3 regions of the Pseudomonas sp. Z4-7 genome follow, and region 1 is predicted to be linked to each of the others. Evidence: riboswitches for the same ligand, from Rfam matches in the RefSeq annotation. Region 1 holds a riboswitch; each other region holds the start of a gene.

What was found. A riboswitch is a leader RNA that binds a small molecule or an ion and turns the genes downstream of it on or off. The one in region 1 is predicted to bind cobalamin.
Region 2: another riboswitch for cobalamin. It lies ahead of cobO (cob(I)yrinic acid a,c-diamide adenosyltransferase); the one in region 1 lies ahead of J3P91_RS16960 (CbtB domain-containing protein).
Region 3: another riboswitch for cobalamin. It lies ahead of cobW (cobalamin biosynthesis protein CobW); the one in region 1 lies ahead of J3P91_RS16960 (CbtB domain-containing protein).

The regions. Positions count from the first base shown of each region.
Region 1 is NZ_CP071642.1:3,784,836-3,795,432, forward strand. Features, by position in the region: gene J3P91_RS16950 (methyl-accepting chemotaxis protein) at 1-100, opposite strand, end outside; partial or broken gene J3P91_RS16955 (MCP four helix bundle domain-containing protein) at 140-862, opposite strand; cobalamin riboswitch at 1,041-1,261, shown strand; gene J3P91_RS16960 (CbtB domain-containing protein) at 1,359-1,547, shown strand; gene J3P91_RS16965 (CbtA family protein) at 1,559-2,254, shown strand; gene J3P91_RS16970 (cobalamin biosynthesis protein) at 2,251-2,655, shown strand; gene cobM (precorrin-4 C(11)-methyltransferase) at 2,723-3,469, shown strand; gene nfuA (Fe-S biogenesis protein NfuA) at 3,790-4,374, opposite strand; gene J3P91_RS16985 (fatty acid cis/trans isomerase) at 4,491-6,782, opposite strand; gene metH (methionine synthase) at 6,938-10,597, shown strand, end outside.
Region 2 is NZ_CP071642.1:4,583,345-4,593,941, forward strand. Features, by position in the region: gene J3P91_RS20395 (leucine-rich repeat domain-containing protein) at 1-150, opposite strand, end outside; gene J3P91_RS20400 (adenosylcobinamide-GDP ribazoletransferase) at 302-1,033, opposite strand; gene cobC (alpha-ribazole phosphatase family protein) at 1,036-1,611, opposite strand; gene cobT (nicotinate-nucleotide--dimethylbenzimidazole phosphoribosyltransferase) at 1,608-2,663, opposite strand; gene cobU (bifunctional adenosylcobinamide kinase/adenosylcobinamide-phosphate guanylyltransferase) at 2,660-3,181, opposite strand; gene J3P91_RS20420 (cobyric acid synthase) at 3,305-4,756, opposite strand; gene cobD (threonine-phosphate decarboxylase CobD) at 4,753-5,745, opposite strand; gene cbiB (adenosylcobinamide-phosphate synthase CbiB) at 5,738-6,646, opposite strand; gene bluB (5,6-dimethylbenzimidazole synthase) at 6,643-7,293, opposite strand; gene J3P91_RS20440 (cobyrinate a,c-diamide synthase) at 7,290-8,669, opposite strand; gene cobO (cob(I)yrinic acid a,c-diamide adenosyltransferase) at 8,681-9,292, opposite strand; cobalamin riboswitch at 9,375-9,607, opposite strand; gene J3P91_RS20450 (hypothetical protein) at 9,767-10,351, shown strand; gene J3P91_RS20455 (PQQ-dependent sugar dehydrogenase) at 10,561-10,597, shown strand, end outside.
Region 3 is NZ_CP071642.1:2,344,240-2,354,836, reverse strand. Features, by position in the region: gene J3P91_RS10740 (vWA domain-containing protein) at 1-462, opposite strand, end outside; gene J3P91_RS10735 (ATP-binding protein) at 564-1,571, opposite strand; gene cobN (cobaltochelatase subunit CobN) at 1,752-5,525, opposite strand; gene cobW (cobalamin biosynthesis protein CobW) at 5,529-6,593, opposite strand; cobalamin riboswitch at 6,693-6,924, opposite strand; gene J3P91_RS10720 (glycerate kinase) at 7,005-8,141, opposite strand; gene J3P91_RS10715 (sugar diacid recognition domain-containing protein) at 8,433-9,557, opposite strand; gene J3P91_RS10710 (MFS transporter) at 9,748-10,597, shown strand, end outside.

The sequences.
Region 1 (10,597 bases):
AAGACTCCTGGGTGACGGCACTCAACTCTTCAGCGGCGGCGCCCAGTTGGGTGGCGGAACCGGCAATCTGCTCGATGGTCTGGCGCAGGCTGCCCTGCATGGCGCCCAAGGCCTGGAGCAATCGCGCAGGTTCGTCCTTGCCGTCGTCGATGATGACGGTGACCAGATTGCCGCCGGCTATGGTCCGGGCTGCTTCGAGCGCCCGATTCAGGGGGGTGACAATACTGCGGGTCAGGAGCAAGGCCAGCAGCACGGTTGCCAGCGCGGCGATGACCGAGACGACGATAATGCCGGTGATGGCGCTGCTGTAGTAGCCGTCAGCCTTGGCCGATGCTTCGCCGGCGCTGGCCACGTTGAACTCGATGAGTTTGTTGAGCTGTTCGCCCATCAGGTCGGTGCCTTCCTTGATCCGCGTATTGATATGGGCGCGCAGTTGATCAAGCTTGTCCTGACGCGACAGCTGGAGCATTTCCTGCTGGGCCTCGAGATACTTTGCAAGCGTCGCGGAAAAAGTCTTGTACAGCTCGGCCTCTTGCGGGGTGGCTGGCAGCGCCGCATAGCTGTTATTGGCCTTGTGCAGTTTTTCCACCAGCACACCGATGCGCCCGTCGGCCTCGTTCAGGCTGGCCGGGTCACGGTTCACCAGTATGCGAAACGAGAGGATCCGCATACGCAAGACGCTTTCCATCACACTGGCCAGATGGCTGACGCTGGGCACCTGGGTCTGTTCCATGTCCACCGAAGCCTGGCGAATGACGGACATGCGATTGGCGGCGAACACGCCGAGGACGACGACAAGCAGTGCGATGACAGTGAAGCCGAGAAAGGCTCGGGGGGCGATATTCAAACTGCGTAGGGACATGGGGAAGCCTCGGGTGATGGTCGAGCCTCCATGCCGCCAGCGTATCGTTTGGGATAATTGTGTGTACGCCTACCTCGTTATCGGCCTGACTTGCGGCTTTTGCAGGGCGAGATGAAAAATAATCCACCGCATCGGTGGCGCGAAGCCGCGATTGACGCCCCGGCCTCGCCCATGGTCTCCTGTCGGCCTAGTTACGGGTGCCCTTCACAGGGTGAAACGGGAAACCGGTGAATCGTGTGCTTTACTCCAAGGCCACGTCAGTCCGGTGCTGCCCCCGCAACGGTAAGCGAGCGAAGCGTCGAATCCACTGTGCCTTGGCATGGGAAGGTGACGCTTGCAGGCAAGGCTTTGGCCCAGCCCCTCGCGAGCCCGGAGACCGGCCCATGACTCAAGCTCAACAAACCCGCGGTGGGCGGGCGCTGTTCGAATTCTGGCGAGCCCTCGCCCGGGTTTTCATTGCGCTCGCTTCCCCGCCGACAAACCCGAGGGAAGCGCCATGTCGACCATCAGCAGCACCGCCCGCACCACCAGCAGCACTGTCACCCTGAGCCAGCGCCTGAGCGCGGCGGTCCTCGCCTCGATCCTCGGTGCGGGCCTGGTCTACTTCGCCGGTTTCTCCCACATCGAAGCGGTGCACAACGCGGCCCACGACACCCGGCACAGCGCCGCGTTCCCGTGCCACTGAGACCTGACGACATGATCAAGCGTATCGCCCGGACTGCCGGTTTCAGCGGGCTGCTGGCCGCCCTGCTGTTGACTCTTCTACAAAGCCTGTGGGTCTCGCCGCTGATTCAGCAAGCCGAAACCTACGAAAAGGCCCCGGCCAGCGAAGTCCATGAGCATGCTTCGGGCGCTGCCCACAGCCACGACGCCGAAGCCTGGGAACCGCAAGACGGCTGGCAACGCCTGCTCGCCACCACCGGCGGCAACCTGGTGGTCGCGGTGGGTTTCGCCCTGATGCTGGCGGGCCTGTACACCTTGCGCGAGCCGACGCGTACGTCCCAGGGCTTGCTTTGGGGCCTGGCCGGTTACGCCACCTTCGTCCTCGCGCCAACGCTTGGCCTGCCACCGGAACTGCCTGGTACGGCGGCGGCTGAGCTGGCCCAGCGGCAGATGTGGTGGATCGGCACGGCGGCGTCCACGGCGGTAGGCATCGCCCTGATTGCCTTCGGCCGGCAGTGGCTGCTGAAGCTGCTGGGTGTTGCGACGTTGCTGGTGCCTCACGTCATCGGCGCGCCGCAGCCTGAAGTCCATTCGATGCTGGCCCCCGAGGCGCTGGAAAGCCAGTTCAAGATCGCCGCGCAACTGACCAATGTCGCGTTCTGGCTCGCCCTGGGCCTGATCAGCGCCTGGCTGTTTCGCCGTGGCGCCCAGGCTCGCCACGACGCATGAATAGCGGGCCGATCCTGGTGGTCGGCCTGGGCTGCCAACGCGGTTGCCCGGCCAGTGCATTGCGGGCATTGCTTGAGCAGACGCTGCTGGCCCATGGCATTGCGCTCGATAATGTACAGGCCTTGGCCAGTATCGATCTCAAGCACGACGAACCGGGCCTGCTGGAGCTGGCCGAGCAATTGGCGCTGCCACTGACCTGCTTCACTGCCGAGCAGTTGGCGGGTTATCAAACCCAGCTCAGCCAGCGTTCCCGGGTCGCCTTCGAGCGTACGGGCTGCCACGGCGTCGCCGAAAGCGCCGCCCTTGCCCTGGCCGATCAACTGGGCGATTCGCCCGCGAGACTGCTGATTACCCGTCAGAAAAGTGCGCAAGCCACTCTGGCATTGGCGGCAGCTTCGTAACCCTCGATAATCGCCGCCGGAATCATGAGCGCTGCTCATGCAAGGCCCTTTTCTACAGGAACCGGTCATGACCGTTTACTTCATCGGTGCCGGCCCCGGCGACCCGGAACTGATCACCGTGAAAGGCCAGCGCCTGATCCACCGTTGCCCGGTGATCATCTACGCCGGCTCCCTGGTGCCGGCGGCCGTGCTCGAAGGCCACAGCGCCGAACAGGTGGTCAACAGCGCAGAGCTGCACCTGGAACAGATCGTCGAACTGATCAGGATCGCGCATCTGAACGGCCAGGACGTGGCCCGGGTGCACTCCGGCGATCCAAGTCTGTATGGCGCGATCGGCGAGCAGATCCGCTGCCTGCGGGAACTGGACATCCCTTTCGAAATCGTTCCGGGCGTCACCGCCACCTCAGCCTGCGCGGCCCTGCTCGGCGCCGAGCTGACGCTACCGGACGTGTCCCAGAGCGTGATCCTGACCCGCTACGCGGACAAGACCGCGATGCCCGCCGGGGAAGAACTCGCCAGCCTGGCGCAGCATGGCGCAACCATGGCAATTCACCTGGGCGTCAATCACCTGGAAAAAATAGTCGCGGAACTGCTGCCCCACTACGGCGCGGATTGTCCGATCGCAGTGATTCACCGGGCCACGTGGCCGGATCAGGATTGGGTGGTGGGTACGCTGGAGGATATCGCCGGGAAGGTCCAAGCCAAGGGCTTTCGACGTACGGCGCTGATACTGGTGGGGCGTGTATTGGGCAATGATGTGTTCAGCGAATCATCGCTGTATCGCGCCGGGCATGCGCATCTGTACAGGCCCTGACTCGTCGATATGGCTCAGTCGGAATCCCTTGTGGGAGCGAGCCTGCTCGTGAAAGCGGTGGATCAGCCGGCAACGATGTCGAATGTGCCGGCCCCTTCGCGAGCAGGCTCGCTCCCACAGGGATCGGCGGCGCCTCTAAGATGGCATGCTGACCCTAGAAGCTTTTGTGGCGAGGGAGCTTGCTCCCGCTGGACCGCGAAGCGGTCCCTTGGCGACTCACGCGTCAATCACGGAAGACGCGCGGGTTGCCTTGCGATTGCTACGCAATCGAGCGGGAGCAAGCTCCCTCGCCACAGTGTTCTGCGCGCAACTGGCACCTATCAGTAGTAGGCGTTTTCTTTCTGCGTGTGGTCGGTCACGTCGCGTACGCCCTTGAGTTCCGGGATGCGCTCGAGCAAGGTGCGCTCGATGCCTTCCTTCAAGGTCACGTCAGCCTGGCCGCAGCCCTGGCAACCGCCGCCGAACTGGAGCACGGCGATGCCGTCTTCCACCACGTCGATCAGCGACACCTGGCCGCCGTGGCTGGCCAGCCCCGGGTTGATCTCGGTTTGCAGGTAATAGTTGATGCGCTCGTTGACCGGACTGTCGGCGTTGACCATCGGTACCTTGGCGTTCGGCGCCTTGATGGTCAGCTGGCCGCCCATGCGGTCGGTGGCGTAGTCGACCACCGCATCGTCCAGGAAAGCTTCGCTGAACGAGTCGATGTACGCGGTGAAGCTCTTGAGCCCCAGCGCGGTATCTTCGGGTTTTTCTTCTCCCGGCTTGCAGTAGGCAATGCACGTCTCTGCGTACTGGGTGCCGGGCTGGGTGATGAAGATGCGGATCCCGATACCCGGGGTGTTCTGCTTGGACAGCAGGTCGGCCAGGTAATCGTGGGCGGCATCGGTAATGGTAATGGCGGTCATGGAAACTCCTCGCAGGCTTGCCGGCAGTTTACGCCAATCATCGCGCCGGACAAAGTCCCAGTATTTTTGTCAGGAAAGCAGCCGACCGCGCAAGGGCGCTCCGTCGGCTACTTTGCTCAGAGGTTCTGATAACGATTCATGTCCAGCACGCCCGCTTCCAAGGGGTCGGTTTGCTCGATGTATCGGCTCAGATCGTGGAAATACCGCCAGAACTGCGGATGACTGCGGCGAATCCCCCAGCGCTCGACGATTCGCTCGAAAGCCGCCGCATCCTGCGCGTTCTCCATGGCATCGACAAACGCCGGCACTTGCCCCGCCGGGATATCGAAAATGAAATTCGGATAGCTGCTGAGCACGCCCGGATAAACGGTCAGGGTGTCCAGCCCTGGCTGGTAGCGCAGCGCTTCACCCAGCAGGAACGCCACGTTGCTGTGGGCGCGGTTGCGCAGCAGGCTATAGACCTCGCGCCGACCGTCCAGGGTTTCGACGCGTAGCATCGTCGCTTCCGGCAGTTGGTCGATGACCCTGAGACCCGCCGCCGGACGCGACACCAGGCGACTCAAAGCCTGCTCGGCATCCTGCAGCGCCGGATCGATATTGGGACGCGAGCAATACGCTCCCGCACAGCGGTTGATCGGGTCGGGGCGCGCGTTCAGCTCGCCATAGCGAAGCAGCAACTGCCGGGCGAAGTCGCGCTTGGGGTCTGCTTCGTCGAGCTTGAGCGCAGTCGGCTTGTCGTCGTCGATGGCCTCGTAATCCAGCCACATCTTGAATTTCCCACCGGCCTGGTACCAGTCGTCGAGGTAACCTTCGCGGGAATCGGCCGGCATCAGGCGCAGGAAGTTCTGTTCCGCGCCGTTGCGGATCAGGTCGAAATACAGCCGGGTCTGGGCCTGGTGGGAGACATTGCCGAACACGTCGAAATTCACCGCCAGTTGATAATAGGTGCGCTCCAGCAGCGGGAAATCGAACAGCCACAGCGTCTGCGGCACCTCGCCAATCAGGCCCTTGGTGACCGCGGCGCTGTCGAAATGCCGGAAGATGCTCAGCAGCGCATTGTCATTTCCCGCCCACAGCGTCGACCAGCCCGGAGCCGGGAGCTCGGCGTAGCTGTCGCGGCGCAGGGCTTCGTACGCGTTGCGCTTGTCGCGGTAATCGAGCCACAGGCTGACGACGCTGCCGACGTCATCGTTCTGGCCCGGCATCGCCAGCAACGGCGTCGCCTGGCCGCGATAGTTGGGGTCGGTGATGTACAAGTCGTGCTCGGGTGCCTGGAACAACGCCCAGAAGTTATCGCGAATGACGTCCGTGGCGATCTGGCCCCGGCACACCGAGCCACGGATGAACGTGCGCACGAAATACTCGGCGTTATCGAGCATGAACTGATAGCGGGCCTGGGCCGGAATCGCCTCGAAGGTGGAAAACGGATTGGCCCGACGCTCCGGCCCGTAGCCCGGCAATGAGCTGACCTGCCAGTTACCGCTGTAAAACAGACTCTTGATCCGCGCAATCTTCGCCGCGCTCAAGCCGTAAGTGATGTGGGTCTTGTGGACGATCACCCCCTGCACCGGCCAGAGCCGGTAATAGATGCGGGTGCCGGGGTCGTCATTCGGACGGCGAGTGTTGATCAGGTCGATCGGCTGGCCGGTCGGCGTGCGCGAGCGCACCCACTGGAAGAAATGCCCCGGCTCGCCGCCCTTGAAATAGATGTGGGCCAGGAAGAGGTGCTCGAACAGCCAGCGACCGACCAGGCTTTCCCGGGCGCCGGGGGCATTGAGCAGGTTTTCCCACTGCACCACCTGCAAGGCTTCGGCGGCGCTTGGCGCCAGGGCCTGCTGGTCGATGGGCGCGCCGGCGGCCAGCCAGCGCTGTAGCGTCTGGTATTGCTGGTCGGTCAGGCCGGTGACGGCCAGAGGCATGCCTTCCTTGGGATGAACAGCCGCGTAGGCGTCGAATTGGTCCGGCGTCGGGCAACTGTTGTCGCGGCTCAAGCCCAGTACGATGTCTTCCGGCAGCTTGGCGTTGGGCTGCAAGGGCGTGTTGTGTCCCAGCTCGAGCATTTGCGCCATCAGTGCCGCCTGGCTGCCCTGGGCATCGATGACCGAGTAAAAGCCCTTGCGCTGCCAGGCCCGTTGGCCGGAGGCATCATAGAACAGGCGGGTCGGGTCGGCGGCCTGGCGGCGCTCGCCGTCGTACACCGGCAGCTTGCTCGCCCCCCGCAGCGCACCTTCGCCGCTGCCCAGGTTCAACTGGCAGGCGGAGTCGTAACAGGCATGGCAGGCCACACACTTTTCCGTGAAGATCGGCTGGATGTCACGAGTGTAGGAGATCGCGGGAGCGGGATTCCCGGCGGCTGCGCTAGAAGACAACAGCAGCAACAGACTGCCGAACAAGACGCGGTACGGCATGTCTCGGGTTCCTGGAAAATTATCCGGCGATTCTACCGGGCCAGCATGGCCTTGCAAACATGAGCGATATTCATGCAAAAGCCCTCCATGATCAAATCCTGCACAGGTTTGCTATCATTCCGGCCTTCGTAATGGTCTTTTTTCCAGGTAGTCCTATGTCTGATCGCAGCGCTCGCCTTTATCTTCTCCAGCAGGCCCTCAAGGAACGCATCCTGATCCTCGACGGCGGCATGGGCACGATGATCCAGAGCTACAAGCTGGAAGAGCAGGACTACCGTGGCAAACGCTTCGCCGACTGGCCGAGCGACGTCAAGGGCAACAACGACTTGCTCGTGCTGACCCGCCCCGACGTGATTGGCGCTATCGAAAAGGCCTACCTGGATGCCGGCGCCGACATCCTCGAAACCAACACCTTCAACGCCACCCAGGTGTCCCAGGCCGACTACGGCATGCAGGGCCTGGCCTACGAGCTGAACCTGGAAGGCGCGCGCCTGGCCCGCAAGGTGGCCGACGCCAAGACCCTCGAAACCCCGGACAAGCCGCGCTTCGTCGCCGGCGTGCTCGGCCCGACCAGCCGCACCTGCTCGCTGTCGCCGGATGTGAACAACCCCGGCTACCGCAACGTGACCTTCGACGAGCTGGTGGAGAACTACACCGAAGCCACCAAGGGCCTGATCGAAGGCGGCGCCGACCTGATCCTGATCGAGACCATTTTCGACACGCTCAATGCCAAGGCCGCGATCTTCGCCGTGCAAGGCGTCTATGAAGAGCTGGGCCTCGAGTTGCCGATCATGATTTCCGGCACCATCACCGACGCCTCCGGCCGCACCCTCTCCGGCCAGACCACCGAAGCCTTCTGGAACTCGGTGGCCCACGCCAAGCCGATCTCCGTCGGCCTGAACTGCGCCCTCGGTGCCAGCGAACTGCGCCCGTACCTGGAAGAACTGTCGAACAAGGCCAGCACCCATGTGTCGGCGCACCCCAACGCCGGCCTGCCCAACGAATTCGGCGAATACGACGAGCTGCCGGTGGACACCGCCAAGGTCATTGAAGAATTCGCCCAGAGCGGCTTCCTCAATATCGTCGGGGGTTGCTGCGGCACCACCCCGGCGCACATCGAAGCTATCGCCAAGGCCGTCGCTGGCTATGCTCCACGGCAGATTCCCGAGATTCCCCGGGCGTGCCGCCTGTCGGGCCTGGAACCGTTCACCATCGATCGCAGCTCGTTGTTCGTCAACGTCGGCGAGCGGACCAACATCACCGGCTCCGCCAAATTCGCCCGGCTGATCCGCGAAGACAACTACACCGAAGCCCTGGAAGTGGCGCTGCAACAGGTCGAGGCCGGCGCCCAGGTGATCGACATCAACATGGACGAGGGCATGCTCGATTCGAAGAAGGCCATGGTGACCTTCCTCAATCTGATCGCCGGCGAACCGGACATTTCCCGCGTGCCGATCATGATCGACTCCTCCAAGTGGGAAGTCATCGAAGCGGGCCTCAAGTGCATCCAGGGCAAGGGCATCGTCAACTCCATCAGCATGAAGGAAGGCGTCGAGCAGTTCATCCATCACGCCAAGCTGTGCAAGCGCTACGGCGCCGCCGTGGTGGTGATGGCCTTCGACGAAGCCGGCCAGGCCGACACCGAGGCGCGCAAGAAGGAAATCTGCAAGCGCTCCTACGATATCCTGGTCAACGAGGTTGGCTTCCCGCCGGAAGACATCATCTTCGACCCGAACATCTTCGCCGTCGCCACCGGTATCGAAGAGCACAACAACTATGCCGTGGACTTCATCAACGCCTGCGCCTACATCCGCGATGAACTGCCCTACGCGCTGACCTCCGGTGGCGTGTCCAACGTGTCGTTCTCGTTCCGCGGCAACAACCCGGTGCGCGAGGCGATCCACTCGGTGTTCCTGCTGCATGCGATCCGCGCGGGCCTGACCATGGGCATCGTCAACGCCGGCCAACTGGAGATCTACGACCAGATCCCGGTGGAACTGCGCGACGCGGTGGAAGACGTGATCCTCAACCGTACACCCGAAGGCACCGACGCCCTCCTCGCGATCGCCGACAAGTACAAGGGCGACGGCAGCGTCAAGGAAGCGGAAACCGAAGAATGGCGCGGATGGGAAGTGAACAAGCGCCTGGAGCACGCGCTGGTCAAGGGCATCACCACCCACATCGTCGAGGACACCGAGGAATCGCGCCTGTCCTTCGCCCGCCCGATCGAAGTGATCGAAGGCCCGTTGATGGCCGGCATGAACATCGTCGGCGACCTGTTTGGCGCCGGCAAGATGTTCCTGCCCCAGGTGGTCAAGTCCGCCCGCGTGATGAAGCAGGCCGTGGCGCACCTGATTCCGTTCATCGAAGCGGAAAAAGGCGACAAGCCAGAGGCCAAGGGCAAGATCCTGATGGCCACGGTCAAGGGCGACGTCCACGACATCGGCAAGAACATCGTCGGCGTGGTGCTGGGGTGCAACGGCTACGACGTGGTCGACCTCGGCGTGATGGTGCCGGCGGAGAAAATCCTTCAGGTGGCCAAAGATGAGAAGTGCGACATCATCGGCCTGTCCGGCCTGATCACACCGTCCCTGGATGAAATGGTGCATGTGGCGCGGGAGATGCAGCGCCAGGACTTCCACCTGCCGCTGATGATCGGTGGCGCCACGACCTCCAAGGCCCATACCGCCGTGAAGATCGAACCCAAGTACAGCAATGATGCAGTGATTTACGTCACCGACGCCTCCCGCGCCGTGGGCGTGGCGACGCAGTTGCTGTCCAAGGAGCTCAAGCCGGCGTTTGTCGAGAAGACCCGCCTGGACTACATAGACGTGCGCGAGCGCACCTCCAACCGCAGCGCCCGCACCGAGCGCCTGAGCTACCCGGCGGCCGTGGCGAAGAAGCCGCAGTTCGACTGGAGCAGCTACCAGCCCGTCAAGCCGACTTTCACCGGCGCACGGGTGCTGGACGATATCGACCTGAACGTCCTGGCCGAGTACATCGATTGGACGCCGTTTTTCATTTCCTGGGACCTGGCCGGCAAATACCCGCGCATCCTCACCGACGAAGTGGTCGGCGAAGCGGCCACCGCGCTGTACGCCGATGCCCGGGCGATGCTGCGCAAGCTGATCGACGAGAAACTCATCAGCGCCCGTGCCGTGTTCGGCTTCTGGCCGGCCAACCAGGTGCATGACGACGACCTGGAAGTCTATGGCGACGACGGCAAGCCACTGGCGCGCCTGCATCACCTGCGCCAGCAGATCATCAAGACCGACGGCAAGCCGAACTTCTCCCTGGCCGACTTCGTCGCACCCAAGGACAGCGGCGTGACCGACTATGTCGGTGGCTTCATCACCACCGCCGGCATCGGTGCCGAAGAAGTCGCCAAGGCCTACCAGAACGCCGGCGACGACTACAACTCGATCATGGTCAAGGCCCTGGCCGACCGATTGGCCGAAGCTTGCGCCGAATGGCTGCACCAGCAGGTGCGCAAGGAGTATTGGGGCTATGCCAAGGATGAGCGCCTGGACAACGAGGCGCTGATCAAGGAGCAATACACCGGCATCCGCCCTGCCCCCGGTTACCCGGCCTGCCCGGATCACACCGAGAAAGCCACCCTGTTCCGCCTGCTCGACCCCGAGGCCAGCGAACTGAAAGCCGGACGCAGCGGCGTGTTCCTCACCGAACACTACGCGATGTTCCCGGCGGCGGCGGTCAGCGGCTGGTACTTCGCCCATCCCCAGGCGCAGTATTTCGCCGTGGGCAAGATCGACAAGGACCAGGTCCAGAGCTACACCGCGCGCAAGGGCCAGGAC
Region 2 (10,597 bases), 800 kb from region 1:
TTCAAGGCTGCTGTCGTGGCGCGTTTGCCCGGGGTTGTCCGGTTCGAGCAGGCCGGTATATTCGACGCGGCTTGTCACAGCGGCGATAGAGAGCGGATCTGCGTCGGCAGCAAGCGATGCCCCAGCGGTTTCTTCAGATAGAACAGACATTGATGTCACCCGTGTTGTGCTTGATAAAGCATCGAGCCTATCGAGCCATGAAGCGGCGGATGACATACATAGTTATAGCGTGAGTGGATAACTCGCAGAGACATGTAAGCCGGTATGTAAATCTGTCTCTGGTCGCGGTAATGAGTGCCGACTAGCTCAATGCCCAACCCACCAGCACCGCCATCTCCAGCAGTTCCAGCAAGGCCCCCGCCGTGTCTCCGGTGCACCCGCCCAAGCGGCGCAGCATTATCCGGCGCAAGCCGATAAAGCCCAGCGCCGCGACCAGCAACGCCACCAGCCCGGCCCAGCCCGCCACCAGCACGCAGCCCAGCGCAACGGCGCACAGCACCTGCCAACCGGCGCGGCGTGGCAGGTGGTCGGCGAGCGCCTGGCCCAAGCCACCGGCGCGTACATAGGGCGTGGTGAGGAACAGCGCGAGCAACGCACCACGCCCGAGTACCGGCACGATGAGCAGCGCCAAGGTCTGCTGCTGTTCGATCAGCGCCAGCAACGCGCTGAATTTGAGCAACAGCACCAGCACCAGGGTGACCACCGCGATCGGTCCGCTGCGCGGGTCCTTCATGATCAGCAGCGTGCGCTCGCGATCACCAAAGCCGCCGAGCCAGGCATCGGCGCTGTCCGCCAGGCCATCGAGGTGCAGGCCGCCACTGAGCAACTCCCAGGCCGTTAGCAGCAGCGCGGCATGCAGCAACAAAGGTGCGCCTGACAGCAAGACGTCGAGCCCGCAGAGCAAGCCGCCGAACATCGCCCCTACCAGCGGATAGAACAGCAGCGAACGACCCAGTTGCGCCGGTTCGGGCATGCCCGGCAAGCGCACCGGCAGGCTGCTGAGAAATTGCAGGGCGATCCAGAAAGGCAACATCTTCAGACCGCCTCTTCGAGGACTGGACCGGACGCCACCAAGAGAGAAAACAGCGCGCCGTGGGCGACTTCGACATTGAGCAATTGCTCGCGCGGCAGGCCGCGGGCGCGGGCCAGCAGCAGCCGCATCACGCCGCCATGGCTGACCAGCAGGATGCGCTGCCCGGCGTAGGCTTGATGCAAGCGTTCGAGCGCCGCCAGCACTCGCGCCGAGAATTCGAGCACTGGCTCGCCTTCCGGCGGCGTGAAGCCGTAGGGGTCGGCCCAGAACCGCCCCAGCGCCTCGGCGTCAGTCTCCATCAATGCCGCCGCGCTGCGGCCTTCCCAGGCGCCGAAATGCAATTCCTGCAGGTCCTTGTCAAAGTGCACCGGCAAGCCAAGTCGCGCACCCAGCTGTTCGGCGAAACGCGCGCAGCGCTGCAAGGGCGAACTCACCAGCCGATCCCACGGCCCGCCCGCTGCGACCGCCGCGTCCATCTGTTCCCAGCCTCGTGGCGTCAGGGCGTCGTCGAGACTGCCGCGCAGCCCGCCGCCCAGTTCGGTCTCGCCATGGCGCAACAGGTCCAGGCGCAAGGTCATGCCGGGCGATCCGCCACGGCCGCTTCGGCGAAGGTCGCCATCTGCCCGTGGAGGTCACAGGCCAGGCGCAACAACGGCACCGCCAGCGCCGCCCCGCTGCCCTCGCCCAGGCGCAAGCCCAAGTCCAGCAGCGGTTCGGCAGCGAGGGTTTCCAGCACGTGGCGGTGTCCCGGTTCGGCGCCACGGTGGGCGAACAACAACCAGGGCCGGCACGCCGGATTGAGCCGCACCGCCACCAGCGCCGCGACGCTGCAGATAAAGCCATCCACCAGCACGGCGATGCCTTGTTGGGCACAGGCCAGATAGGCGCCGACCAACGCGGCGATTTCAAACCCGCCAAGGTTGCAAAGCGTTTGCAGCGGGTCGCCGTTCGACGCACCGTGCACGGCCAGGGCGCGTTCGATGACCTGGACCTTGCGGCTGATACCCGCCGCATCCAGCCCGGTGCCCGGCCCGACCAGATGCGCCACCGGACAATCGAGCAAGGCACAGGCCAGCGCGCTGGCCGCCGTGGTATTGCCGATGCCCATCTCGCCACCGATGAACAGTTGCGTGCCGCTGGCGGCGGCGCGCATGGCACTGTCGCGTCCGGCTTGCAGGGCCTGTTCACCCTGGGCCAGGGTCATGGCCGGGCCCAGCAGGAAATTGGCGGTGCCCGGGCCGACCCGCAAATGCAGCACGCCGGGCAAGTCCAGCGAAGGCGTCACGGTGCCCAGGTCGACGACCTCCAGGGAAGCGCCCAACCGCCGCGCGAGCACGCTGATGGCCGCGCCGCCGCTGACAAAGTTGAGCAGCATCTGCCCGGTCACTTCCTGAGGATAGGCCGAGACGCCTTCGGCCACCACACCGTGATCGCCGGCAAAAATCGCGATCCACAATTGTTCAAGGCTCGGCTTGACCTGCCCTTGCAGGCCCGCCAGCTGCACCGCCACCGACTCCAGGCGCCCGAGGGAGCCGGCCGGTTTGGTCAGTTGTTGTTGCCGCGCCATCGCTTGCTCCAGCACTTGGCTATCAACGGGCTTGCACGGGTCCAGCCACCAGCGGTGATTCATAACGCAGTGCCTTTGAGAGTCAGGGGCAGGCCGGCGACGGTCAGCACAACGCGCTGGCAACGTTCGGCCAAGGCTTGATGCAGCCAACCGGCTTCATCGACGTAACGGCGAGTCAGCTCGCCCAGCGGCACGACACCCAGGCCGGTCTCGTTGCTGACAAAAATGATTTCGCCGGGCAGCGCGCCGATGCAGTCCAGCAGTGCTTCGCGCTCGGCAGCCAGTCGGTCGGCATCGTCGAGCATCAACAGGTTGGTCAGCCAGAGGGTCAGGCAATCCACCAGCAGGCAACGCTCGCTCGCGGCGGTTTCGCGCAACACCTGCGCCAACGCCAGTGGCTCCTCCACCAGCGCCCAATCGGCCGGGCGCCGGGCGCGATGCTGGGCGACACGCTGGTTCATCTCGCCGTCCAGGGGTTGGCTGGTGGCGATGTAGGTCACCGGCAAGCCGGTGCCCGCCGCGAGTTTTTCAGCCAGGCGACTCTTGCCGGAGCGGGCGCCGCCGAGGATCAGTTGCAGCATGGGTCATTACCTTCTATCTGCCGGTGTGGCGACTGGCGCCATCGCGAGCAAGCTCGCTCCCACATTTGAAATGCGTTCCAATGTGGGAGCGAGCTTGCTCGCGATGAGGTCAGCCCGGCCACCTCAAATCCCACAGAGTTCACGCAACACCCCGGTATCCAGATGCCGCTCCACCAGGTCCGCCAACCGCTCGATATCCCGCTCGCGCAACCCGTGGTAATCCACCGCTTGCACGTCCTGCACGCCCGCCCAGCGCAGCAACGCGCTGCTCGCCGCTGGCGTTTCAAACAGCCCATGCAGATAGGTGCCGAAAATCTGCCCGTCGAGGCTTCGGGCGCCATCGCAACGGCCGCCGTCCAACGTCACCGCAGGGTTTTCCAGGGCCGGGCCAGTGGTCACACCCGCATGGATCTCGTAGCCGCTGACCTCGGCATCCTCCAAAGCCAACCGCCCGCGCACATTGCGCAACTGCTTCTCATGCTCCAGCGTCGTCTCGAAGTCCAGCAGGCCCAGCCCGGCACTCGAACCGGCCGCGCCTTCCAGCCCGAGCGGATCGTGAACCTGCCGGCCAAGCATCTGCAAACCACCGCAGATGCCCAGCAACTTGCCGCCGTAGCGCAGGTGCCGATTGATCGCCGTCTCCCAGCCGTTGGCGCGCAGGTAGGCCAGGTCGCTGCGCACGCTTTTCGAACCGGGCAGGATGATCAGGTCAGCCGGCGGGATGGTCTGGCCGGGGCCGATGAATTGCAGGTCGACCTGCGGGTGCAGGCGCAGCGGATCGAAGTCGGTATGGTTGCTGATGCGCGGCAGCACCGGCACCACAACCTTGAGTACCTGTTCGGCCTTGTCGGCCTGACGCTGATCGAGACCGTCCTCGGCTTCCAGGTGCAGGTCCAGCACATAAGGCAACACGCCAATCACCGGTTTGCCGGTGCGCGCTTGCAGCCAATCCAGGCCGGGTTGCAGCAACGCCAGGTCGCCACGAAAACGGTTGATGATGAAACCTTTGACCCGGGCCTGTTCGCTCGGCGAAAGCAACTCAAGGGTGCCGACCAGGTGGGCGAATACGCCGCCGCGATTGATGTCGGCGATCAGCAGCACCGGGCAATCGACGGCCTCGGCAAAACCCATGTTGGCGATGTCGCCGGCACGCAGGTTGATCTCCGCCGGCGACCCCGCGCCCTCCACCATGACCACCTGATACGCCGCGCGCAAACGCTCATGGGAAGCCAGCACCGCTTGCATCGCGATGGCCTTGTAATCGTGATACGCCACGGCGTTCATGCTGGTCACGGCGCGGCCATGGATGATGACTTGGGCACCGGTGTCGCTGTTGGGCTTGAGCAGCACCGGGTTCATGTCGGTATGCGGTTCGAGGCCACAAGCCTGGGCCTGGACCGCCTGGGCCCGGCCGATTTCGCCGCCATCGGCGGTCACCGCGCTATTGAGCGCCATGTTCTGCGGCTTGAACGGCACCACGCTCACGCCCTGGCGCCTGACCCAGCGGCACAGCGCCGTGACCAGCGTGCTTTTGCCGGCATCGGAGGTGGTGCCCTGCACCATCAAGGTGGTCATTGAATGTCCTTGGCATAGGCCTCGAAAGCCTGTTCGAGACGCAGGAATTCTGCGTCATCGGCCGGCAGTCCGAAGCGCAGACTGCTGGTGTTGATGAACAGCCGCAGGAGAATGCCGCGATGAGCCATGAAGTCATAAAGGGCCCGGGCGTGCTCGGTAACCAGCCACTGGAACAACCCGCAGCCACCGTGGGGCTTGAAGCCGCGGTGTTCGAGCAGCAGCGCCAGGCGCTGACTCGTTTCCTCGCAACGCTGGCGCTGGCGAGTATGTGCCTCGGTATCCAACAGGCACGCCTGGCCCAATATCCGCGTCGGCCCGCTGACGGCCCACGGCCCGACCTGTTCGGCGAGCAGCTTGAGCAAGCGTCGCTCGGCCAGGACGAACCCGAGGCGAACTCCGGCCAGGCCGAAAAACTTGCCGAACGAGCGCAGCACGATCAATCCGACCTGATGGGCGTAGGCGGCAAGGCTCAGGTGCGGCGTGATATCCATGAACGCCTCGTCCACCACCAGCCAGCCACCCCGCTGGGCCAGCCGCGCATGCCAATCCAGCAGGCGTTCGGGGTCCAGGCTCAGGCCCGTGGGATTGTTCGGGTTGACCACCACCAGCACGTCGAGGCTGTCGAGAAAGAAATCCACTTCCGCTTCCAGCACTTCGCGCACGATGTAGCCGCTGCGGCGCCAGGCTTCGGCGTGCTCGGCGTAACAAGGCGACAAGACCCCGACCTTGCCCGCTCGGCGTAGGCGCGGCAGCAGTTGGATGGCCATTTGCGAACCGGCCACCGGCAACACATGCGTCGCTTCGTAATAGTCGCAAGCGGCCTGTTCCAGACCATCGTCGGTCTCGGGCAGGCGCGCCCAGGCGCGCAATGGAATCGCCGGGATCTCGAACGGCCAGGGCGCAAGGCCACTGGACAGGTCAAGCCAGTCAGCCTCGGCAATCCCGTACTGCCGGGCGGCGTTGTGCAGTCGTCCACCATGCTCAAGCATAAAACTCGGCTCCGAGGCAGAGAATCAGCAGCCATAACCATACGCCGCGCTGCACCAATTGCCAGCCTCGGTCAATCGAATCGGCACTCGCCGGCACGCCCTCGCCCAATGGCGGGCGTTGATGCAGTTCGCCGTGATACACCGCCGCGCCCCCCAACTCCACACCCAGCGCGCCGGCACCGGCGGCCATCACCGGCCCGGCATTCGGGCTGTCCCAGGTCGGCCCCTGGCTGCGCCAGCATTTGAGAGCCAGGCGGGTCTTGCCGAGCGCAGCGTAAGTCAACGCCACCAGGCGTGCAGGAATATAGTTGAGCAGGTCATCGATCTTCGCCGCCGCCCAGCCGAAACGCTCGAAGCGCTCGTTGCGATAGCCCCACATGGCGTCGAGGGTATTGCTCAACCGGTACAACACCACGCCGGGCGCGCCGGCTACGGCGAACCAGAACAGCGCGGCGAACACCGCGTCACTGCCGTTTTCCAGGACCGACTCGGTGGCGGCGCGGGCAACGGCGGTTTCATCCAGCTCGGCGGTTTCGCGGCTGACCAGGTAACCGACGCGTCGACGCGCCTCGTCCAGCTCACCGCTGCGCAGCGCCCGGGCCACCGGCTCGACATGCTCGCCGAGACTGCGCAGGCCGAGGGCGCAGTACAGCGCCAGAATCTCCACCAGCCAGCCAATCATCGGTGCCCAGGACAGGGCCGTGGCGAGCAAGGTTAGCGGCACCACGGCGATCACCCACGCCGTCACCCCATGGCTGCGCCAGCCGCGCCCGCCGGAGTTGAAACGCTGTTCGATGCGATCGGCAAAGCCGCCGAACGCCACCAGCGGATGCCAACGCCGGGGCTCACCCAGCAGCGCATCCAGCGCCACCGCGGCGGCACTGACCAACGCTACGCTCATGGGCGCACTCCCCAGTGGTTTTCATACAGCAGTTCAGTGAGCGGACGCGGTTGCGCCCAGCCTTCCAGGGCAAGCATCGGCGCTGGGTAGAAGCCTTCGACCGGCCCCAGGCACAGGACCGCCAACGGCTTGGCCCCGGCGGGCAGGCCCAGCAGGTCAGCCAGGGCCTGGGGTTCGAACAGCGACACCCAGCCCATCCCCAGCCCTTCGACGCGGGCCGCCAGCCACAGGTTCTGGATGGCGCAGGACAGCGAGGCCAGGTCCATTTCCGGCAAGGTCCGGCGACCGAATATGTGCCGCTCGCGGTCGTCCATCAATGCCGCCACCAGTACCTCGGCGCAGTCATTGATACCTTCGACCTTGAGCTGCATGAATTCATCGCTGCGCTCGCCCAGGGCTTCGGCGGTGCGGATGCGCTCCTCTTCCACCAGTCGCTGGATCTGCCCACGCAAGGCGCGGTCGCTGATACGGATGAAGCGCCACGGTTGCATCAGCCCGACGCTGGGCGCCTGGTGCGCGGCTTCGAGCAGACGGCGCAGCAACGCTGGCTCGACGGTGCCACCGGTGAAGTGGCGCATGTCGCGGCGTTCGGCGATGGCGCGGTAGACGGCTTCGCGTTCGGCCTGGGTAAAGGCGTTGTCAGTCATGGCCTCATCGCGAGCAAGCTCGCTCCCACATTTGAATCGCGGTCCCCTGTGGGAGCGAGCCTGCTCGCGAAGGCGGCCCCAGGGTCGGGCGCAAACAACGCGGCAATCGCCCCGGGATTGGACGGAAAGTAAAAATGCACATAGGAAGCCGTCATCCGCCCCAGGCGAAAAACCGCCTCAGCCCCTCGCCCACCGTTCGGGCTGTGCCCACGGGCGATCGGCTCAAGTTCAGTGCTGGTCAAGGAGTGATGATAGGTATGCCCGCGCAGGGTGCCTTCCGGCAGCTCGACTGATTGCAACGCCAAGGCCGCAAGGCGCTTTTGCATCTGCGCTTCGCCGCTCAACAGGCCGAGCAGCTCGGCGCGAGTGCCCTCGACGTCGGTCAATGAATCGAGCAGGTAGAGCATGCCACCGCATTCGGCGAGCAGCGGTTTGCCGGCTGCGTGGTGGGCACGGATCGCCGTCAGCATCGGCACGTTCCGCGCCAGTGCAACGTGGTGCAGCTCCGGGTAACCGCCAGGCAGATACAGGCTGTCCGCCTCGGGCAGTTCGGTGTCATGAATAGGGGAAAAGAAGGCCAGTTGCGCGCCCATGGCCCGCAGCAGATCGAGGCTGGCGCCATAGGTGAAGGCAAACGCTTCGTCACGGGCGACGGCGATGCGCACACCGTCGAGCCACGGCTCAACGGTTGTCAGTTCGGGCGCGGCGAACTCGACCTGGGGCGGCAACGCCACTTCACAACTGCTGGCCAATGCTTCGGCCGCTGCGTCGAGGCGAACGTCCAGGTCATTCAGTTCGCTGGCCTGGACCAGTCCGAGATGGCGGCTCGGCAACTCGATGCCGGTTTCTCGCGAGAGCGCGCCGTACCAGCGCAGGCCTTCGGTCAGGCTGCCCTCGAGCAATTGCGCGTGGCGCAGGGTGCCGACCCGGTTGGCCAGTACGCCAGCGAACGGCAAGTCCGGCTGATAACGGGCCAGGCCCAGGGCCAGGGCGCCGAACGTCTGGGCCATGGCGGTGCCGTCGATCACTGCCAGCACCGGCACGCCGAAGTGGCGCGCCAGGTCGGCGCTGGACGGGGTGCCGTCGAACAGCCCCATCACCCCTTCGATCAGGATCAGGTCCGCTTCGGCGGCGGCTTCCCACAACAGTCGGCGACTTTCCTGCTCGCCGACCATCCACATATCCAGTTGATAGACCGGTGCGCCACTGGCGCGCTCAAGGATCATCGGATCAAGGAAATCAGGTCCGCATTTGAACACACGCACCTGGCGCCCCTGGTTGCGATGCAACCGTGCCAGCGCCGCAGTGACGGTGGTCTTGCCCTGGCCGGAAGCCGGCGCGGCAATCAACACCGCCGGACAGTGGCGGCTGGTCATCGAAGCATCGTTCACAGTTCGACGCCTTTCTGCGCCTTGATGCCGGCCTGGAAGGCATGTTTGATCATGCCCATTTCGGTCACGGTGTCGGCCAGCTCGATCATTTCCGGCTTGGCACCCCGGCCAGTGACCACCACATGTTGCATGGGCGGGCGGGCCTGCAAGTCGCTCAAAACCTGATCGAGATCGAGATAACCGTGCTTGAGAGCGATGTTCAGCTCATCAAGCACCACCAGGCCAATCGACGGATCGCCGAGCAGTTGCCGCGATACCGCCCAGGCCGCTTCGGCGGCGGCGATGTCGCGCTGACGATCCTGGGTTTCCCAAGTAAAGCCTTCGCCCATGACGTGAAAGCGCACCTGCTCCGGGAAGCGTCGGAAAAACAGCTCCTCGCCGGTGCTGTTGCGCCCTTTGATGAACTGCACCACGCCGCACTGCATGCCGTGGCCCATGGCACGGGCGAGCATGCCAAACGCCGAACTGCTCTTGCCCTTGCCGTTGCCGGTCAGCACCAGCAGCAGGCCACACTCGTTCGGTGAATTGGCGATGCGCTCGTCAATCACGGCTTTCTTGCGCAGCATGCGCGCCAGGTGGCGTTCGTCGCGATCGGGCGTATCGGTCATGAGGGGAGCTCTCCGTTGGGACTGGATAACGGCGGGCGGGCAGAAAAAAGGACGGCAGCGAGCCTGGCATCGCCCACCGTGATGCCGTTGGATGAATCAGGCCGGTCTCCGGGCTCATGAGCGGCGTAATGCCTGGCTGCGCGCCTTCCCATGTCTTGCGACACAGTGGTGAGTGGCCTGCGTGGCCACAAAGCACAGCGTTGACTCATTTACCGTTGCGGGGGCAGCGCCGGGTTCGCGTTCGCTCACCGGCTTCCCTGTTTCACTCTGTCGGCCGCGACCGCGCCACAGAGCACCTGAAACAAGCCGCGAAGGTTAGAGGGTTGGGGATGGAGCGTCAATTAAAGCCGCCACATGCATCGGCTCATTGAGTGGTCCTGATCAATAAACTGACATCGATCTTGTGTGAAGCTGTGGCAAGTGATATCAAATAGACACTACGACCCGCTATCACAAGAACAAGAGGGCAAACGCATGCAAGGCATGATTATCAGCAATCCAAAGCTGGAGTTTCTACGCCCGGTGCTGGAACGCTGGTTCGACTGTATCGATCGCTACAACGCCGTGCGCGGCGATAACGACACCCCCTACTGGCATGATCAAAAAGCCAACCTCGGGTTGCTGTCTGCCGCTGCCTGGATGGCGGAGATGGTCACGCTGCAGAACGCAGCGACGCGCAAGCAGAATGAAGAAGGCGAACGCAACGTCAGCGCCGACCTGTTCATCGCCAGCACCGATGAGCGCGCCTTCATCCAGGCCACCCAGCGCTGGCCGAAGGTCAACAACCTGAACCTGACCCAACCTTTGCTCGAAGCCGCCAGCGACGCCAAGCGCATCAGCTACGCCAGCGACCTGAAACTGGGCTGCCTGTTCGTTGCCCCGCAAAAAGCCCAGCAAAGCGCCACGCCAGAAGAGTTGCAGGACATGATCGACGACCTGCAGAAGGAGAACACCTGCGCCGTGGCCTGGTATTTCCCCTACGCCTATCGCAAATTGCGCAACGAGGCGGGCCAGTACCATCCGGGTATTGCGCTGCTGCTGAAACAGGCGCACGGCTGATTCATGGATCAGTGGGAAAACATGTGGGAGCGAGCCTGCTCGCGAAGACGGTGCAACAGTCGACATCGATGTTGCCCGATACAGCGCTTTCGCGAGCAGGCTCGCTCCCACAAAGGAATCTGTTTGCCTGGCTGTTGTTACCCACCGTTGAACCATCCCACGTCTACGCTCCTCTATGAGTAACCACATGCACTCATAGGGAAGCCCGCATGCTCAAGCCACCTCATCTGTTAATCATTGCCCTGG
Region 3 (10,597 bases), 1.4 Mb from region 1:
CAGCAGGCACGGGCATTCGAGAGGCGGCACGCCCAGCCCGTCCTTGACTCGTCCATCGGTCATCAGCAACACCCGCTGCTGCTCCGCCGGATAGCGCTTGCGCCGGACCATGAGCCAGCGCTGTGCCTCGTCCAGCGCCGCCAGCAACGGCGTGCCGCCGCCGGCGCCCAGCGCGTCGAGCCAAGCGCCAAGGCCAGTAGAGGCCTTGAGCCCCTGCACTTGCCACCTCGGCGCGGCGCCGCTGGCGGTCAACAGCGCCAACCGCGCACGTTGTCGGTAGGCGTCATCGAACAGTTGGGCCAGCAGGCCCTTGCCGTCACTCAGGGCGCGATGGCGGCGGGTCGAGGCCGACGCATCGACGATCACCAGCCACAGCTCATGGGCTGAACGCTGCCGCCATTTGAAACGCAAATCCGCCAGCAGGCGTGGACGTCCCTTGAGCAACGTGCCCGGCCAATCCACTGCGCCGCTGGCGGCCGCTTTGCCGTGGCCTTGGCGGCCCTGGTCGAGCCGTCCCGGACGGGGTCTGGCATTCGCCCCCGCGGACGACCGGGGGCGAATGCCTAGGGCTTTTTTGGCCAGCTCGGCACGTCACGCCGGGCACCGCTCGGCAGCGCCCGGGCCGGCAGGTCACCCCATTGGCCCTGGCCTTCGCCGGACTCGCTCGCTTCATTCGGGCGCAGCAGCGGTGCCTGGGACGGCGCGGGCGCCTGGGTCGCCGGGTCGCGGCGCCGATGGCGCAAGGCAAACTCGGCGACGGCGTCGATGTCTTCGGCCGCGATGGCGGCCGCGCCACGCCAGGCAGCATGAGCACGGGCGGCCCGCAACCAGACGAGGTCGGCGCGCAAGCCATCGACCCCAGCGGCGAAGCAACGCTCGGTAATCTGCTCCAGCGCCATGTCATCCAATGGGATCCCGGCCAACCGCGCGCGCGCCTGTTGGCAGCGTTCACGCAACTGTCGTTGGGCGGTTTCCCACTCGGCGCAGAACGCCGCCGGATCGCTGTCGAAATCCAGCCGCCGCCGAATGATCTGCCCGCGCTCGGCAGGCGCCGTGTGACCATCAAGCGCCACGTTCAGGCCGAAACGATCGAGCAATTGCGGACGCAGTTCGCCCTCTTCCGGGTTCATGGTGCCGATCAGCACGAAACGCGCCGGATGCCGGTGGGAAATGCCGTCGCGCTCGATCAGGTTGGTGCCGCTGGCGGCGACGTCCAATAGCAGGTCCACCAGGTGATCCGGCAACAGGTTCACCTCATCGACATACAGCACGCCACCGTCGGCCTTGGCCAGCACGCCGGGGGAAAATTGCGCGCGCCCTTCCCCAAGTGCGGCATTCAGGTCGAGAGTGCCCACCAGCCGCTCTTCGGTGGCGCCCAGTGGCAAGGTCACGAACTGACCGCTTGCCAGCAGATCCGCCAGGCCCCGGGCCAGCGTGGACTTGGCCATCCCCCGTGGACCTTCGATCAGCACACCGCCGATCTTCGGATCGATCGCCGCCAGGCACAGGGCCAGTTTCAGCGCATCGGCGCCGACCACGGCGGAGAGGGGAAAATGGGCGGTGTCGGTCATATTGAATGTCTCATGAATGTAAGAACGTCCCCCGTGGCGAGGGAGCTTGCTCCCGCTGGGCTGCGCAGCAGCCCCGACAACCTGAGGTCTCGGCGTTTTTCTGGATGACGGATGACGGCTGCTGCGCAGCCGAGCGGGAGCAAGCTCCCTCGCCACAAAAGCCCGGCAGTCATCGGCAAATCAGCCATCCTCTTCGATATCCAGCAACAGATTCTCCAGCGCCTCGCGATAGTCGCCCGGTTCCTGCCACATCCCCCGCTGCTGGGCTTCGAGCATTCGCTCGGTCATGTCCCGCAGGGCGTCGGGGTTGTGCTGGCGGACGAAGTCCCGGGTATCCGGATCGAGGAGGTAGGCATCGGCCAGCAAGGCGTACTGGTGATCATCGATCAACTGCGTGGTAGCGTCGAAGGCAAACAGGTTGTCCACCGTCGCCGCCAGTTCGAACGCGCCCTTGTAACCATGGCGCTTGACGCCGTCGATCCACTTCGGATTGGCCGCGCGGGAGCGGATGACCCGGTTGAGTTCTTCTTTCAGGGTGCGGATTTTCGGCAAATCCGGCTGGCTGTGATCGCCGTGGTAACTGGCCGCGGCTTCGCCACTCAGGGTTTCGACGGCGGCGAGCATGCCGCCCTGGAACTGGTAGTAATCATTGGAATCGAGCAGGTCGTGCTCGCGGTTGTCCTGGTTCTGCAACACCGCTTGCACCTGACTCAGGCGCCGGCTGAACTGAGCCCGCGCGGCGGTGCCTTCATCACTGGCGCCGTAGGCGTAGCCGCCCCAGTTGAGGTACACCTCGGCGAGGTCTTCGCGGCTCTGCCAGAGACCCCCGTCGATCGCCCCCTGCACGCCCGCGCCATAAGCACCGGGCTTGGCGCCGAAGATCCGCCAGCCGGCCTGGCGCGTCGCGTCTTCCAAGGGCAGTCCGGTTTGCCGCAAGGCTTCGCGTTCGCTGCGAACTTTCGCCGCCAGCGGGTTCATGTCGTCCGGCTCATCGAGGGCCGCAACGGCCTGCACCGCCGCATCGAACAGGCGGATCAGGTTGGCGAAGGCGTCCCGGAAGAACCCCGAGACCCGCAGCGTCACATCGACCCGGGGCCGGTCCAGCAGGCTCAACGGCAGGATTTCGAAATCGTCGACGCGCTGGCTGCCCGTGGCCCACACCGGGCGCACGCCCATCAGCGCCATGGCCTGGGCAATGTCATCGCCACCGGTGCGCATGGTCGCGGTGCCCCACACCGACAGACCGAGCTGGCGCAGGTGATCGCCATGGTCCTGCAAGTGCCGTTCGAGGATCAGGTTGGCCGATTGGAAGCCGATGCGCCACGCCGTGGTGGTGGGCAGGTTGCGCACGTCGACGGAGAAAAAATTGCGTCCGGTGGGCAGCACATCCAGGCGTCCACGACTCGGCGCACCGCTGGGGCCGGCCGGCACGAAGCGCCCGCCCAGTGCATCAAGCAAGCCGCGCATTTCCGCCGGACCACAGGCGTCCAGGCGCGGCGCGACGACGCAGCGCAGGTGTTCGATGATGCAGCCCACCGCGTCCCAGCCCGGCGCGTCGAGCTGCTTGACCGGACCTTCCAGGGCCTGTTCGATCAACCGCGCGGCGAACAGCTCCAGGCGCTCGCGGGTGTCGCCGACGCTGCGCCAAGGCTCGGCGCTGACCTCGCCGAGGGCCTCGGGTCGCGTCCCGGTCCAAGGCTCGGCCAAGGCACAATCGAGCGGATCGAACCCCAGCCCGAACGCCTTCGCCAGGGCCCGCAACAGGCTCGACTGCGCACCCTTGCCATCGCCACGGGGAATACGCAGCAACGCCAGCAAGGTGTCGATACGCAACCGTCCGCCAGGCGACTCGCCGAAGATATGCAAGCCGTCGCGAATCTGCGATTCCTTCAGGTCGCACAGGTAGGTGTCCAGGCGTGGCAGCCAGATTGCCGCGTCGGCGTCGCTGTCGAGAGCGGCGTCGAGTTGCAGTTCGCGGTCGATGTGGGTCTCGCGCACCAGGTTGAGAATATCCCGTTGCAGCTCCCGGGCGCGGCGCGGGTCGAGCAGTTGCGCCTCGTAGTATTCGTCCGCGAGCAGTTCGAGGTTACGCAGCGGCCCGTAGGTTTCGGCCCGGGTCAGCGGCGGCATCAAGTGATCGATGATCACCGCCTGGGTGCGTCGCTTGGCCTGGGCGCCCTCGCCCGGGTCATTGACGATGAACGGGTAGATGTTCGGCAGCGGTCCGAGCAGCGCATCCGGCCAGCAGCTTTCCGAGAGCCCGACGCCCTTGCCCGGCAGCCATTCGAGGTTGCCGTGCTTACCGACGTGAATCACTGCATGGGCGCCGTAGGTGTGGCGCAACCAGAAGTAGAACGCCAGGTAACCGTGGGGCGGCACCAAGTCCGGGTCGTGGTAGACCGCGCTCGGGTCGACTTGATAACCGCGCGCCGGCTGGATACCGACGAACGTCAGACCAAGGCGCAAGCCGGCGATCATCAATCGGCCGTCGCGGAACATCGGGTCCTGCTCGGGCGCGCCCCAACGGGCCAATACCGCGTCGCGGTTGGCCTCGGGTAGCGCGTCGAACATGGCTTGATAGGCGTCCAGGGCCAGGCTTTGATGACACGGTCGCAAATCCAGGCTGTCGAGATCGTTGCTGACGCCGCCGAGCAATTGCTGGATCAACGCGGTGCCGCTGGCCGGCAGCTCGGCCGACAGCGGATAGCCCTCGGCCTGCAGGGCGCGGAGGATATTCAGCGCCGCCGCCGGCGTGTCCAGGCCGACACCGTTGCCGATGCGCCCATCGCGAGTCGGGTAATTGGCGAGGATCAGCGCCACGCGCTTTCCGCGGTTGGGCAGACGCGCCAGCGCCGTCCAGCGCCGGGCCAGCTCGGCAACGAAATCCATACGCTCGGGCACCGCCCGGTAGCAGACCACATCGCTCTGGCTGCGCTCGCTGCGCCAGGCCAGGTCCTTGAAACTGATGGGCCGGCTGATGATCCGTCCATCCAGTTCCGGCAGGGCGATGTGCATCGCCAGGTCGCGTGGCCCCAGGCCTTGTTCGCTGGCGCGCCAGCCGGGCTCATTGTCCTGCGCGCAGATCGCCTGGATCACCGGGATGTCGCGGCGAAACGGCCGCAGATGCGGTGCTTCAGGGCTGGATTGGGCGAAGCCGGTGGTGTTTAGAATCACCCCCGCCCCTGCCTCGTCCAGCCAATCTTCCACCTGTGCCAGGCAACCGGGTTCCTTGAGACTCGCCACGGCAATCGGCAGCGGATTGAGCCCCGCCGTTTGCAGGCGCTGGCAGAATACGTCGATGAAAGCAGTGTTCGCCGCTTGCAGGTGTGAGCGATAGAACAACACCGCCGCCACCGGCTCGTCGGCGCGCCAGTCGGCTTGCCAAAGATCGAGGGTCGCGTGGGTGTGTTCGGGGTGGTAGATCGCTGTGCGCGGCAAGGGCTGCGGTTCGGCCCACGGATAATCGCGCCCAAACCATTGGCTGCCCAGGTGATGGAACAGGTTCAGGGCATTGGCCAATCCGCCTTGGCGCAAGAACTGCCAGAGCCGGTCGCGATCCTCCAACGCCACGTTGCTCAGGTCGCTGAGCTCCGGGTCGGGGCGATCATCCCCCGGCACCAGGATCAGCTTCACGCCGCGCGCGGCCAGTTCCATCAGGCGCTCGATGCCGTAGCGCCAATAGCCGATGCCACCGTGCAGCGACAACAGGATGACCTTGGCGTGGCGCAGTACGTCGTCGACATACAGGTCCACCGACGCGTGGTTCTGCACCTGCATCGGGTTGGCGAGGCGAAACTGCGGGTAGTCGTCCGGCAATTGCCGCGCCGCTTCGGCCAGCAGCGCCAGGCTGGAATCGCCGCTGCACAGGATCACCAGCTCGGCGGGGGTTTGTCCGAGGTCGGCGATGTTGTCATCCGACACAAAACCGCCGGGCTGGGTCCTGAGCAGGTGCATGGCTTAGACGCTGAGGGCGGCGCGCAGCTGCGCTTCAAGCATCCCGGCATCCAGCGCCTGGCCGATCAGCACCAGCCGCGTCACCCGTGCTTCGTCGGCGCCCCACTGGCGGTCGAAATGCTTGTCGAAGCGCGTGCCGACGCCCTGGATCAACAAGCGCATCGGCTTGTTCGGGATCGCCGCGAAACCCTTGACCCGCAGCACGTCATGCTGGATCACCAGTTGCGTCAGCGCGTCCAGCAGCAGGCTTTCATCGGCCTGGGGCAGTTCGAGGGAGATCGAGTCGAAGGCGTCATGATCGTGGTCGTCATCATCACCGTCATGGTGATGGTCGTGGTGGCTGTGGCGGCTGTCGATGTGCTCTTCGGAGCCGGCGCCCAGGCCGATCAGTACGTCCAGCGGCAGGCGACCGCTGCTGGCTTCGATGACCTTGACCGCTGGCGGCAATTCTTCGGCGACTTCCAGGCGGACTTTTGCCAGGTCCTCAGGGCTGATCAGGTCGGCCTTGTTGAGGATCACCAGGTCGGCGCTCGCCAGTTGATCGGCGAACAGCTCGTGCAGCGGCGATTCGTGATCCAGGTTCGGGTCCAGTTTGCGCTGGGCATCGACCTGGTCGGGGAACGCGGCAAAAGTACCGGCGGCCACGGCCGGGCTGTCGACCACGGTAATCACCGCATCGACCGTGCAGGCGCTGCGGATTTCCGGCCACTGGAAGGCCTGGACCAAGGGCTTGGGCAGGGCCAGGCCAGAGGTTTCGATGAGGATGTGGTCGAGGTCGCCGCGACGGGCCACCAGTTCGCGCATCACCGGGAAAAACTCTTCCTGCACGGTGCAGCACAGGCAACCGTTGGCCAATTCGTAGACCCGGCCGTTGGCTTCTTCTTCGGTGCAACCGATGGAGCACTGCTTGAGAATCTCACCGTCGATACCGAGCTCGCCGAATTCGTTGACGATCACCGCGATGCGCCGGCCCTGGGCGTTATCGAGCATGTGCCGCAGCAAGGTGGTCTTACCCGAGCCGAGGAAACCGGTGACGATGGTGACGGGGAGTTTGGCCAGTGTTTTCATCGGATGCCCTTTGGCAAGGTGGCGGGCAAACGGGACGACAACCGCTGGCACAGACGCGCGCGGAAGATTTCGCCACCGGATCACCCCGCCCGGTTGTAGTGAGAATCTGTTGTCGAGGCAGGTCTCCTGGCTGACGGCGGGCCGGTCCACGCTTCATACAAAGCCTGGACCGACAATTTGCTGCGCCTTCCCGTGCACCCGTTGAAAAAGGGCATGCACAGTGGCCTTGCAGAAACAGCACCGTTCACAGTTGCGGGGGCAGCCGCGGCTTGGACCGCGTTCCCTTCTTAGCTTCGGCGTACGCCAAAGAACCTCGAAGGCGCAAGGCTACGCAGGGTGCGCGGGCGGGTCAATGTCCCTGAGGCAAACTCCGCGGGCCGGTGCCTTATCGTCGGCACCGGCACGGCCGATCTAGCGGGCCGCCACGCGCCAGAGCCGGGCGATGTCCCGCGCGCGCTCGGCCAACAGGCGTGGCGCATCGGTGCAGGCTTCTTGCAGCGTCATTGGCCCGTTCGCCAGGGCAAAGGCGGCATCGATGCCATGCTCATACAGCGCCTGGTAACCCTCCCCCAACGTGCCGGCAATGACTATCACCGGTACACCTTGGCGCCGGGCAATGCGGGCCACGCCAAAAGGCGTCTTGCCGCGCAGGGTCTGCGCATCGAAACGGCCTTCGCCGGTGATGACCAGATCGGCCCCGTTGATCGCCTCGGCCAGGCCGGTCAATTGCGCAACGACTTCGACGCCGGTGCGAAACCGGGCCTGGAGAAAGGCCTTGGCGGCGAATCCCAGGCCTCCGGCGGCGCCACTGCCCGGTTCGTCGCGCACGTCCCGGTGCAACGCCTGGGCGCAGTGTTCGGCGAAATGCCCCAGCGCGCGATCCAGTTGCTGCACCTGCTCGGCAGAAGCTCCCTTCTGCGGGCCGAACACCGCTGAAGCGCCGTGGGGCCCGCACAAGGGGTTATCGACGTCGGCGGCGATCTCGAAACGCACCCCGGCCAGGCGCGGGTCCAACTCGCTAAGGTCAATGCGCGCCAGTTTGCCCAGGGCCACGCCGCCGGGCGGCAGCGATTGGCCCTGTGCGTCCAGCAGCGCCACGCCCAGAGCCTGCATCGCCCCGGCTCCGCCGTCGTTGGTGGCACTGCCGCCGATCGCCAGGATCACGCGCCGGGCACCCTCATCGAGGGCGGCGCGAATCAGTTCGCCGGTGCCGAAGGTGCTGCTGGAGCACGCGTCACGCTGTCCCGGCGGCACCAGTTGCAGGCCGCTGGCCTCAGCCATCTCGATGATCGCGGTGCCGCTGTCGGGCAGCCAGCCCCAGCGGGCCTCGACAGCGGCGCCCAAGGGCCCGCGAACCAGGGTGCGACGCCACTGGCCGTTGCACGCCGCCAGCACCGACTCCACCGTCCCTTCCCCGCCGTCGGCCATTGGGCATTTGATCAACTGCGCATCCGGCCAGACCTCAGCCAACCCCTGGGCAATCGCGTCCGCCACGCCCTGGGCGCTGAGACTGTCCTTGAACGAGTCGGGGGCGATGATTATTTTCATTTTTGTTCTCCGGTTCCGATGCACAGCATGCTGCCAGCTGACCGCAGCCCTGACGCCGGTCCGCCGCACAAAACTCCTTGGGCATTATTGGTCAATTTCACAAAAATGGCGGTTCGGCATTGCTGGCCTCTTCGCGAGCAGGCTCGCTCCCACAACGGATCCGTGCTGAAAACAAAAATCGCGAGCGCAGCAGATCCAATGTGGGAGCGAGCTTGCTCGCGATAGCGGTGTGTCAGCTTGCAGTTTTTTGAAGCGGATGCCGTCATCGCGAGCAAGCTCGCTCCCACAGGGTCATGCGGGGAGGTTTTGATCGTGCGGCAACAGTTGGACGCCTAGATACAGCGCCAGCATTCCATCCAGCCGCAGCGGGTCCACGCCGCTGAGCTCGGCGATGCGTTCCATGCGATAGCGCAGGCTGTTGCGGTGGATGCCCAGCGCGTCGGCGCAGGCCTGGCTCTGGCCGTCGTGTTCGCACCAGCTGCGCAGGGTCGCCAGGAGTTGCCCGTTGTTGTCCTTGGCGATCACCTTGCGCAGCGGTGTCAGCAACTCGTCCAGCGCATCGTCGCTGCGATGGCGCCAGAGCAGCACCGGCAGGCGATAACGATTGAGGATCAACAGGCGTGACTGCGGCAGGACATCACGGCCGTAGGCAAGTAGGTCCGCCACACGCCGGTAGCAACGGCGCAGGCCGGTCAGACCCTCGGCCTGACCGCCCACCGCCACCCTGAGGATGTTCCAGCCCAGCCCGTCGAGCTTGCCGAGCAAGCGCTCGTTCTCCACCGAAGCCGTGACCGGCCGGCACCAGAGCAAAGAAGATTTGGACGAGGTCAGGCACCAGCTGTCCGGGTAGCGTGACATCAGCCACGCGCTCAGTGCCTCGACGGTTTGCCCGGGCCCATGTTCCTGGCCCAATTCAAACAGGTACGGCACCCGCGACAGCTGCGGCTTGAGGCCCATCTGCAGGGCTTCGTCGAGCAACCGTGGCGAATCCCCGGCATCACCCAGCAGCAGCGCCAGCAAATCATCGCAACGCTGGCGCCGCCATTGCTGCTCGGCCTGCTGGTTGCGCTGGGCGAGCAGCATTTCGGCGGTCATGCGCACCAGTTCCGCGTAGGTGCGCAACTGCGCGGGTTCGCCGGTGATACCGAGCACGCCGATCAGCCGCTGGTCGAGCATCAACGGCAGGTTGATTCCCGGCTGCACGCCCTTGAGGTGCACGGCGGTGTGCTCGTCGATTTCCACCACTCGCCCATTCGCCAAGACCAGCTGCGCACCCTCGTGACGGGTATTGATGCGCTCGCGCTCGCCGCTGGCTAGGATCAGGCCCTGGTTGTCCATGACGTTGACGTTATAGGGCAGAATCGCCATCGCCCGGTCGACGATGTCCTGGGCCAGGTCGTGATCGAGTTCGAACATGGGCGATTCCTTGTGAGCAGGGTTCTTGGTTTTGGGCGTAATGCTTCAGCGCGATTGGTCAGCCGCACAGGGTCCGCGCCCAAACCCTGTGCCCCGGCACAAAGACACGGGCCCTCAGGCTGGCCGAGACTCAAGGGGCGGTCAACGTTACCCCTTGGCACGCCAAAATCATAATAAAGAGAGACCCGCCATGTCCCAGAGCGCAGCAGCCCTCCTGGCTACCCCCGACGAAAAAAATACCGTCTACAAGCGCATCACCCTGCGCTTGATCCCCTTCATCTTCATCTGCTACCTGTTCAACTACCTGGACCGGGTCAACGTTGGCTTCGCCAAGTTGCAGATGCTCGATGCGCTGAAATTCAGCGAAACCGTGTACGGCCTTGGTGCCGGGATCTTCTTCATTGGCTACGTGCTGTGTGGCGTGCCGAGCAACCTGGCGCTGACAAAATTCGGCCCGCGGCGCTGGATCGCGCTGATGATGATCACCTGGGGCACGCTGTCGACCTGCCTGCTGTTCGTCACCACCCCGACCGGGTTCTATACCTTGCGGCTGTTCACTGGCGCAGCCGAGGCCGGGTTCTTCCCTGGCGTGGTGCTGTACCTCTCGCAGTGGTTCCCGACGTTCCGTCGCGGCCGGATCATGGCGCTGTTCATGTCGGCCATCCCGGTGTCCGGCCTGCTCGGCAGCCCGTTTTCCGGCTGGATCCTCAACCATTTCGCCGCTGGCCAGGGTGGCCTGGCGGGCTGGCAGTGGATGTTCCTGCTGCAAGGCGTGCCGACGGTGATCCTCGGGGGCCTGGCGTTCTTCCTGCTCAGCGACACCTTCGCCAATGCCAAGTGGCTGACCGACCATGAGCGCGCCGTGCTCACCGCCGACCATGCCGAAGACCTGGCCAACAAGCCGAAGACCACTACCGATTCCCTGGCAGCCGTATTCAAGAACCCGGCGATCTGGGCCTTCGGCCTGGTGTACTTCTGTATCCAGAGCGGCGTGTACGCGATCAACTTCTGGCTGCCGTCGATCATCAAGAACCTGGGTT